Regions from separate parts of the Halomonas sp. GD1P12 genome, predicted to be linked through region 2. Evidence: predicted binding sites of a transcription regulator. Region 2 holds the regulator's gene; each other region holds the start of a gene.
What was found. The regulator sigma-54, encoded in region 2, starts transcription at its own class of promoters, with help from an activator protein. The targets are predictions, from matches to a motif close to TGGCACNNNNNTTGCTNT.
Positions count from the first base shown of each region.

Region 1 (3,274 bases), 1.7 Mb from region 2:
GCAGGCATCGCGCAGCCGACCGATCTCCACCACCAGCTTGCCCGACGCGGTGGTCGCATCGAACGGCACGTAGGGCTCGAGACCCACCAGGTATAGCCGCTTTTTCGTCAGCGCGCAGAGCCGGGGAAACAGCTCGTCCTGCCAGTAGGGGGCGAAGCCATCGATGGCGCCGAGCAGGTAGTCGGCCAACACGGTGTCGAAACGCTCGTCGGCGAGAAAACGCGGATCCTGCCAGTTGCCCAGCACCAGCCGGTCCTGCTCACGTTTTTTGCCTTGTACGGCACGCTCGACACTTTGCGCCATGCCGCCGGCGCCGGTCACCGCTGTCCAGCGCGCTGTATCGAGCCCGCTCACCCAGTTGATCGAGTTGATGCCAGTGCCAGCGTCCAGAAAATCGCCCCACTCGCGCTCGCCTTGAAGCGCTTCGATATGTTCGAAAAGTACGGATGCCACCCGGGTTCTCCCTGCCAGGTTGTGGTTGTGACCGCAAGGAGTGCGGGCACGGCCTTAAATAAATATAATATAACATTTCAATTTATCTGGCGATCACGGCTACCTCTTTTGAAAGCGTTCGTATCGAAAGCTTCTGTATTGAACGCTTACGTGTTGAAAGCGTTTGTTTTAAAAGCCTCCGTTCTGAAAAAAAGTGACAATGCCTAACCATTGCTAATATGATAATAAATCTCATATAAAACATCTTCTCAAAAAAGGGAATGTCATGAAGAAAATCGCCATGAAATCAGCGCTCGCCACTTCCTCGCTTCTGGCCGCCGCCGTTAGCGCTGGCGCCCACGCCGAGGAGCGCTTCGCGCTGTTCGATCTGGGCAGTTTGGACACGCTGATCGCGCTGGGCGCCAGCGATCAGGTGGTCGGCTATCCCAAGCAGACCATGCCCGGCTACCTGTCGAGCCTGGAAGAGGGCGACTACACCGATATCGGCGGTTTGAAAACGCCGGATCTCGACGCGCTGGCCGAGAGCGAGCCGACGCTGATCGTCTATACCGGCCGTCAGGGCGAGCACAAGGAGGCGTTAGAGGCGATCGCGCCGCTGTTCGACGCGGGCCTGACCGGCGACGACTACCTCGCCGCCTTCGATGACAACGTGCGCACCCTGGCCGAACACGCGGGCCTTGAGAGCGAGGCCGAAGATGCCCTCGAAACGCTGCACAATGAGATCGAGACCCAGCGTGAAGCGCTTGCCGATGCCCCGCGCACGCTGGTCGTGACTCATAATGACGGTAACTACTCGCTCAACGAGCATCCGGTGATTCACGAGCTGCTGGGCGTCGAGAAGCAGGCGATGCCGGACGGCGTCGAGGCCGAAACCTTCGGTGAGCGCAGCTTCACGCGGCTCTCGCCAGAAGCGATCGCCGAGATCGACCCGGAGCGCCTGCTGATCATCGACCGCAGCGCCGCCATCGGCCAGCAGCCGCTCGACGCCGACGAACTGCGCCAGCAGCTCGAAGAGGCCGGCGCCGCCAATGCCGAGGTCGCCGTGCTCTCGCCGGCGCTTTGGTATCTTTCCGGCGGTGGCCTGCAGAGTCTGTCGCTTCAGATCGACGAAGTGGTGAGCGCGCTGGGCACCGCGCCGGCGTCCTGAGTCTCGATCCTTTAAGCCATATAACCTTGAACGCCCCCCGCCCCCTCCCTGCAAGGGGGCGTTTTTTTGCCCCGCCCAACGCGACCGAAGCCAACCACCTCGCAGCTCATTAGAAAACGCTCAACTGGCCTGTTTATTGCTTCATTCTAGGTTTACCGCAACGCGCGCGATGCGCCGTCACGAGGTCTTGAGCATGCAAACATCCGACTACCCCCTGCGCGAGGTGCCTGCCAGCGCCCGTAAGGGGCTTCTCTCTACGTCCGTCGTGTTACTGGGGTTCACCTTTTTCACCGCCACCATGTGGGCCGGCGGCTCGCTTGGTCAGGCCTTTCCCATTGGCCAGCTTCTGTGGATCGTGCTGCTGGGCAATCTGCTGCTCGGCGCCTACGCCGCCGCACTGGGCTACATTGCCTGCAAGAGCGGGCTCAACGCCGTGCTCATGGGCCGGTTCTGCTTCGGTGAGAAGGGCAGCAAGCTGTCGGATTTCATTCTCGGTTTTACGCAGATCGGCTGGTACGCCTGGGGCACGGCCACCATCGCCGTCGTGCTGGTACGCACCACCGGGATGCAAGAATGGATGGAAATCCCTCTTATGGTGCTTTTTGGGTTCGGTTTCTGCATCACCGCGATGATCGGCTACCGCGGCATGGACTGGCTATCGCGCGTTGCTGTGCCGGCCATGATGGTTTTCATTCTGCTGAGCCTGGCCGCCGGGCTGGTCGACGTGGGCGGCTTTGCCGGTCTTGCCCGCCAAACGCCGAGCGAGAGCATGAACGTGGCCGCGGCGGTCACGGTCATCATCGGCACCTTCATCAGCGGCGGCACCCAAGCCACCAACTGGAGCCGCTTCGCCAAAAGCCCGCGCGTGGCGGTCATCGCCACGCTGTTGGCCTTTCTGGTCGGTAACGGGCTGATGGTGCTGACCGGGGCGCTTGGCGCGATGATTTACCAGCAGGCGGACATCGTCGACGTGCTGATCGCCCAGGGGTTCGTATCGATTGCGGTGCTGATGCTGTTTCTCAATATCTGGACCACCCAGGACAACACCATCTACAACTTCGCCGTGGCCGGGTGCAACCTGGTCCGCACCGACCGGCGACGCACGGTGACCGTGGCAGGGGCGGCGATTGGCACCGTGCTGGCCGTCGGCGGCATGTACCACTACCTGATTCCATTTCTGGTGCTGCTCGGCACCTTCATTCCGCCAATGGGTGGAGTGATCATGGCGGACTTCTGGCTCAAGCATCGGGGCCGCTACCCGGCCCTGATCGATGCCAACCTGCCCGCTTTCGATCGCCGGGGCCTCACCGCCTACGCCATTGGCGCCGCGGCGGCCTACTTCTCGCCGCTGTTGCCGCCGCTGGTCGGCGTGCTGATGGCCGCGCTAAGCTATGCCCTGCTGCTGCGCGTGGGTCAGCCGGCACCGGTCAATCGCCTTTCATCTTCTACCGAACACTCTGTGAGCCACTGAATGCATATCGTCAACGCCCGCCTGCGCCAGCGCGCCGAACTCTTCGAGATTAAAATCGACAACGGCGTCTTCACCGCCATCGAGGCGCAGAGCGCTCCCATCGAGGCCTCGGCCGATCAGCTCGATGCCGGCGGCAAGCTTGCCTGCGCGCCGTTCATCGAGCCGCACATCCACCTGGACGCCGCGCTGACCGCCGGTGAACC
Region 1 covers NZ_CP107007.1:393,130-396,403, reverse strand. Annotated here, with positions in the region: gene OCT39_RS01920 (class I SAM-dependent methyltransferase) at 1-453, opposite strand, end outside; gene OCT39_RS01915 (ABC transporter substrate-binding protein) at 719-1,600, shown strand; gene codB (cytosine permease) at 1,794-3,071, shown strand; gene codA (cytosine deaminase) at 3,072-3,274, shown strand, end outside.
Region 1: codB (cytosine permease) is a predicted target of sigma-54. The motif match lies at 1,726-1,743, and genes of this name have one in related genera.

Region 2 (3,274 bases):
GCAAGACGACCTCGTTTTACATGATCGTGGGGCTGGTCAAGGCGGATGCCGGAAGCGTAGGTATCGACGAGCTGGATTTGACCCGGGCACCGATGCACGAACGCGCCATCGCCGGCATCGGCTATCTGCCCCAGGAGGCATCGATCTTTAGAAAGCTCTCGGTGGCCGACAACATCATGGCCATTCTGGAGACGCGCAAGGAGCTGGACCGCCCTGCCCGCCAGGCGCGCCTGGAGCAGCTGCTGGAAGATTTTCACATCACCCACATTCGCGACAACCTGGGGATGAGCCTCTCCGGTGGCGAGCGCCGCCGCGTGGAAATCGCCCGGTCGCTGGCCACTGACCCGGCCTTCATCCTGCTCGACGAACCCTTCGCCGGGGTGGATCCAATTTCCGTCGGCGAGATCAAGTCGATCATCCTTGCGCTCAAGGCGCGCCATATCGGCGTGTTGATCACCGACCACAACGTCCGTGAGACGCTGGATATCTGCGACATCGCCTATATCGTCGGCGACGGCCATATCATCGCAAGCGGCGACGCCGACGCCATTCTTGGCGATCAAAAGGTGCGCGAGGTCTATCTGGGCGCAGATTTTCGCCTCTAACCCGGTGACAACCATAAAGTTCCGGGTAGTGGCATATTTATTGCACTTGCGTCGAACCCCGTCTCGCTCTAGTGTGGAGCTTTACGAGTAACGAGTGGTTCTTCGATGGTCATGAAAGCTTCTCTACAGCTGCGCGTCGGTACGCAGCTGACCATGACACCGCAGCTGCAGCAGGCTATCGCCCTGCTGCAGCTCTCGACGTTGGACCTGCGCCAGGAGATCCAGCAGGCGCTCGACGCCAACCCGCTTTTAGAGCAGGAAGACGAATTCGGCGAAGAGACAACCCAGGAGACGCCAGAAACCGAGTGGGAAGAGAGCATCCCCCAGGAGCTTGCCACCGACAGCGAATGGTCCGACACCTACCAGGACATGGCCGCCGGTGGCAGCGGCGAAGGCCCGGATTTCGAGCGCCAGGCCACTGGCCAAAGCCTTCAGGGGCATCTGTTGTGGCAGTTGGCGATGACGGATACCAGCCCACGAGACCATGCCATTGCCGAAAGCCTGATCGATGCGCTGGATGCCAACGGCTACCTGACCCAGCCGCTTAACGACATTCGCGAAGGCCTTAAGGCCCAGGGCCTGGACGGCCTGAGCCAGCGGGAGGTGGAAAACGTGCTGCTGCGCGTGCAGCAGTTCGAGCCCACCGGCGTGTTCGCCCGCGATCTGCGCGAGTGTCTGCTGCTACAGCTGGCAGCGCTTGCCGACGATACTCCGCTGCTGATGCAGGCCCGGCGCCTGGTGCGTCAGTTTCTGGAAGCGCTGGGCAAAAACGACCTGCGCCTGTTGAAACGCCGCCTCAGCCTCGATGACGAGCAGCTCGACGATGTGGTTCGGCTGATTCGAAGCCTCGACCCGCGCCCGGGCAGCGCCTTTGGTGCCACCAACCAAAGCTACATCACCCCGGACCTGGTGGTCCGTCACGACCAGGAAGGCTGGCATCTCGAGCTCAATCCGGAGGCGCTGCCCAAGCTTCGCGTTCAGCCGGACTACGCCAGCCTCATCAAGCGCGCCGACAAGAGCCAGGACAATCAGTTCTTGAAAGAACACCTGCAGGAGGCGCGCTGGCTGATCAAGAGCCTGTCGAGTCGAAACGACACCCTTTTGCGCGTTGGCCGCGAAATCATCGCTCGCCAGATCGGTTTTCTGGAGCGCGGCGAAGAAGCGATGAAACCGTTGATTCTCGCCGACATCGCCGAAGCGGTGGAGATGCACGAGTCGACGATCTCGCGGGTCACGACGCAAAAATATATTCACACGCCCCGCGGCGTATTCGAGCTCAAGTACTTTTTCTCGAGCCAGGTGAGCGGTCAGGACGGCGGCGACAGCCACTCCAGCACCGCGATCCGCGCCCGGCTCAAAAAACTGATTCAAGACGAAACGCCAGGCAAGCCGCTATCGGACAGCCATTTGGTCACGCTACTCGAGGCCAACGGCATCAACGTGGCCAGGCGCACCGTGGCCAAATACCGCGAAGCGATGGGCATTCCCTCCTCCAGTGAGCGGCGCCGTTTACGTTAAACGGGAAACTTGCCGGCAGGGCTTTGCAATGGCGGAAAAAGGGTTACAATCGAAGGACAGTCCTGGATTAGGAGTACGTCGATGCAAGTGAACATTACCGGTCATCACCTGGAACTGACAGACGCCCTGCGTGACTACGTCAACGAGAAACTCGAGCGTATCGAACGCCACTACGACAACATCACCACCGTGCAGGTGACGCTGTCGATCGAAAAGGAGCGTCAGCAGGCCGCCTGCACGCTGCATGCTTCGGGCGCCGACGTACACGCCGAAGCCGAGGACAACGATATGTATGCCGCCATCGACGCCCTGGCCGACAAGCTCGACCGCCAACTGGTAAAACACAAGGAAAAAGCACAGGCCCGCGCCCAGGGCGCTGGCGTGCGTTAATTCGATGACCCTGGAAACCATACTCCCCCCGGAGCGCGTGCTGTTCGACGTCCCCGGGGGCAGCAAAAAACGGGTGCTGGAGTTCTTCAGCACGTTCATCGCTCAAAACACACCGAGCCTGGATAGTCAGGAAGTCTTCAGCCGGCTGGTCGGTCGTGAGCGCCTTGGCAGTACCGGCATCGGCAATGGGGTCGCGATTCCCCACGCCCGAAGTCCGCACTGCAGCGCGCCGATCGCCGGCTTTCTAAAGCTCGCCGAACCCGTCGACTTCGACGCCATCGATGGCGATCCGGTGGATCTGGTGTTCGTGCTGCTGGTACCGGAAGAGGCGGACGACACGCATCTGGCGCTTTTGGGCCAGGTCGCCACCATCATGAACGACGCCACGACCCGCGCGCAGTTTCGAAAGTGTGAAAGCCAGCGCGAGCTTTTAGAGCTGGTCACCGCCCGCATTCGCGAGCAGGCGCAGGGGTAAGCCCACCACCTTCGCTTTTCCCGGCCCTTCAATCGCAATCGCGCTTACGTACAGGCGTGTGCCGATAAGAGCGCTCACTGACCGAAGAGAGACACGATGCAACTTGTGATCATCAGCGGCCGCTCCGGGTCGGGGAAGTCCATTGCGCTTCAGGCGCTGGAAGATTTGGGCTACTACGCCATCGACAACCTGCCGGCAATGCTTTTGGGCTCGCTGGTCGAAGAGCTTGGCCAGCACGGTGAGCGCACGCACCTGGCGGTGAGCATCGATGCACGCAATCTGCCCA
Region 2 covers NZ_CP107007.1:2,125,031-2,128,304, forward strand. Annotated here, with positions in the region: gene lptB (LPS export ABC transporter ATP-binding protein) at 1-605, shown strand, start outside; gene OCT39_RS09955 (RNA polymerase factor sigma-54) at 711-2,123, shown strand; gene hpf (ribosome hibernation-promoting factor, HPF/YfiA family) at 2,205-2,513, shown strand; gene OCT39_RS09965 (PTS sugar transporter subunit IIA) at 2,518-2,988, shown strand; gene rapZ (RNase adapter RapZ) at 3,085-3,274, shown strand, end outside.

Region 3 (3,274 bases), 1.7 Mb from region 2:
CATCATCCCCATACCGATGTTGACCGACTCACCGGTTTGAAACGGCACCAGAAACAGCAACACCCCGATGATCGAGGGAATCAGGAACTTGAGCAGATGGCGGCGCGGGATGGCCTCGTCGGGCGCGCGCTCATCGTGTATCGCTTGAGGGTCGGACATGATGTTCACCTGTTGGAAATGATTATTGAAGGTGGGCTGGCGGCGTTCGCAGGAAAGGTTCGACCTTTCTTTTTTGTCGTTTTTTTATCGTTCTTTTTATTACCCGTATCGCTTTCAGACGGGCGCCCGAACGGCGCCCAACGCGATCACTCTCCTTTCTTCACGCCCGGCAGCACGCAGAGCATCTCGTACAAAAGCGTGGCGCCCATCAGCGCGGTATTGCCGCTGGTGTCATACGGCGGCGAAACCTCGACGAGATCACCGCCGACGATGTTGAGCCCCGCCGCGCCGCGCACGATCTCGAGGCCCTGATGGGAGGTCAGCCCGCCCATCTCGACGGTGCCGGTGCCCGGCGCCACCGACGGGTCGAGGCCGTCGATGTCGAAGCTGATGTACACCGGTGTGTCGCCCATCTGTGCGCGCACCTCGTCCATCAAGGGCGCCAGCGACTGGTACCAGCACGCCTCGGCCTGAACCACGCGAAAGCCCTGGTCGCGGCACCAGTCGAAGTCCTCGGCGGCGTAGCCGGTACCGCGCAGGCCGATCTGCACCACCTTCTCTTTCGCCAAAAGCCCCTCTTCCTGGGCTCGGCGGAAGGTGGTGCCGTGGGCAATCTCCTCGCCGAACATGTGCTCGTTGACGTCGGCGTGGGCATCGATATGAATCAGCCCCACGGGGCCGTGCTTTTTGGCCATGGCGCGCAGAATCGGCAGCGTCATGGTGTGGTCGCCACCAAGCGTCAACGGCACGCAGTCGTGGCTTAGCACGTCGTCGAAGAACGCGGTGATGATGTCCACGCTCTTGGGCAGGTGGAAGGTGTTGATCGGCACGTCGCCGATGTCCGCCACCTGCAGGGACTCAAAAGGCGCGGCGCGAGTGGCCATGTTGTAGGGGCGCAGCATGCGCGACTCGTCGCGAATCTGGCGCGGGCCCATCCGCGTGCCGGGTCGGTTGGAGGTGCCGATATCCATGGGGATACCAATAAAGGCAACGTCGAGACCTTCGGCACTTTCTTGGCTAGGCAGGCGCATCATGGTCGCCGGTCCGCCAAAGCGCGGTACGCTGTTGCCGCCCAGCGGCTGGTTGAAATCACTCACGGCGCTTCTCCTTGTAATGATTCTCGAGTCCAGCGTCCTGAACACTGAGCCCGATCGAAAGGTTTACACAGATACTGCATTTAGCGTGCCAGGCGAGATGAGCCCCCAAAATCGGTCTTTATCCGCCCTGGTTGATGCAAAAACGACTCGAAAACGCGTAGCATCGAGTCGTTTTTGCATTGACGAGTCACCATCGGTTCGAGGAAAACGGCGTGGACGAAATCGATCGCAGCGTGCTCAAGACCATCGTGGAGACCGCCAACGACCACTTCTTCATCGTGAGTGGTGACGGTCAAATACTGGACATCAGCCCCGGCGTCGAGGCGGTGTACGGGCTCTCGCGCGAGGCGCTACTGGGCAGCAACGTCAGAGAGCTTGAGCGCGACGGCGTGCTCAGGCCCTCCATCAGTCTGGAGGTCATGCGCACCCACCGCCCGGCGCAGCTGATGCAGGTCACCGGCACCGGGCGGCGGGTGATCGCCGAGGCCCACCCGGTGTTCGTGAACGGCAGGCTCGAGCGCATCGTCAGCCGCTCGCGGGACATGACCGACCTTCAGCTTTTGCAGGACGAGTACGCGCTGTTGCAAAAGCGCTTCAACGAGCACGTCAAGCGCGGCCAGAGTGTGACCGACGACCCGGCGCTCGACAGCGCTTTGGAGGAGCTTCAGGTGCGAAGTCACGCGATGCGCGAGGTCGCAAGCCTTTTGAAGCGCGTCGCGCCTTCCGGGGCCAGCGTGCTGATGCTGGGGGAATCCGGCGTGGGCAAAACGGCGTTTGCCCGTCAGCTCCACCGCTGGAGCGAGCGCGCGGCCGGCCCCTTCGTCGAGGTCAACTGCGGCGCCATTCCGGAGAACCTGTTCGAGTCCGAGATGTTCGGCTACCAGCCCGGCGCGTTCAGCGGCGCCGCCCGCCAGGGCAAGGCGGGGCTTCTGGAGCAGGCCGAAGGCGGCACGCTGTTTCTCGACGAGATCGGCGAGCTTCCGCTGTTGATGCAGACCAAGCTTTTGAAGGTAATTCAGGACGGCAAGATGACGCGCCTGGGCGACACCCGCCCCCGCCGGGTCGATTTCCGCCTGGTGGTCGCCACCAACCAGGACCTGGCGGCGCGCGTGCAGGAAGGCCTTTTCCGGCTGGATCTCTACTACCGCCTCAACGTGATTCCCGTGACGCTGCCGGCACTTCGCGATCGCCGCGAGGACATTCCGGGGCTTGCCGAGGCGTGTCTGGCGCGGCTCAACGCCCACTACGGGCGGCAGAAGTTTCTCGACAACCACGTCTGGTCGACGCTGATGGGCAGCGACTGGCCCGGCAACGTGCGCGAGCTCGAGAATTGGCTGGAGCGCGCCTGGCTTTCGAGCGCGCTCGATCGCATCGAAGGCGTTGAGCCCTCCTCTTCGCCTGCCGCTGCGCCCCACACGCCAAAGGCGCCGAGCACGCCGCCTCCCCTCGAGGGTGAATCCCTGCCCGCCTACCTTGCGCGACTGGAGCGCGAGCTTCTTGAGCGCGGCTGTCGCACGCACGCCAGCACCTACGCGCTGGCCGAGCACCTGGGAATCAGCCAATCAAGCGTGGTGCGAAAGCTCAAGCGTCACGGGCTTAAACTTCGCTGACACACTTTCGCCACGCAAGCGTCACACAACGGCAACGTCCTTGACCCACAGTGATTGGCCACGGTCCATCTTTGGTGAAAGCCATGAGCCAATCGCGCATTCAACTGGCGGGCGTCTCCAAACAGTGGGGCGCCATCGCCGCTGTCGACGACATCTCGTTTGAGGTGACGCCGGGGCAGTTCGTCATTCTGCTGGGGCCCTCCGGCTGCGGTAAATCGACCACGCTGCGCATGATCGCCGGGCTCGAAGAGGCCTCAAGCGGCGCAATTCACATCGGCGAGCGCAACGTCACGCGCGCCCCGCCCGGGGATCGCGGTCTCTCGATGGTATTTCAGTCCTACGCGCTCTTTCCCCACCTGAGCGTGGCCGAGAACATCGTCTTTGGCCTGAAGAGCCGCCGCGTGCCCA
Region 3 covers NZ_CP107007.1:469,012-472,285, reverse strand. Annotated here, with positions in the region: gene OCT39_RS02265 (YjiH family protein) at 1-159, opposite strand, end outside; gene speB (agmatinase) at 306-1,256, opposite strand; gene OCT39_RS02255 (sigma-54 interaction domain-containing protein) at 1,469-2,866, shown strand; gene OCT39_RS02250 (ABC transporter ATP-binding protein) at 2,950-3,274, shown strand, end outside.
Region 3: speB (agmatinase) is a predicted target of sigma-54. The motif match lies at 1,330-1,347, and genes of this name have one in related genera.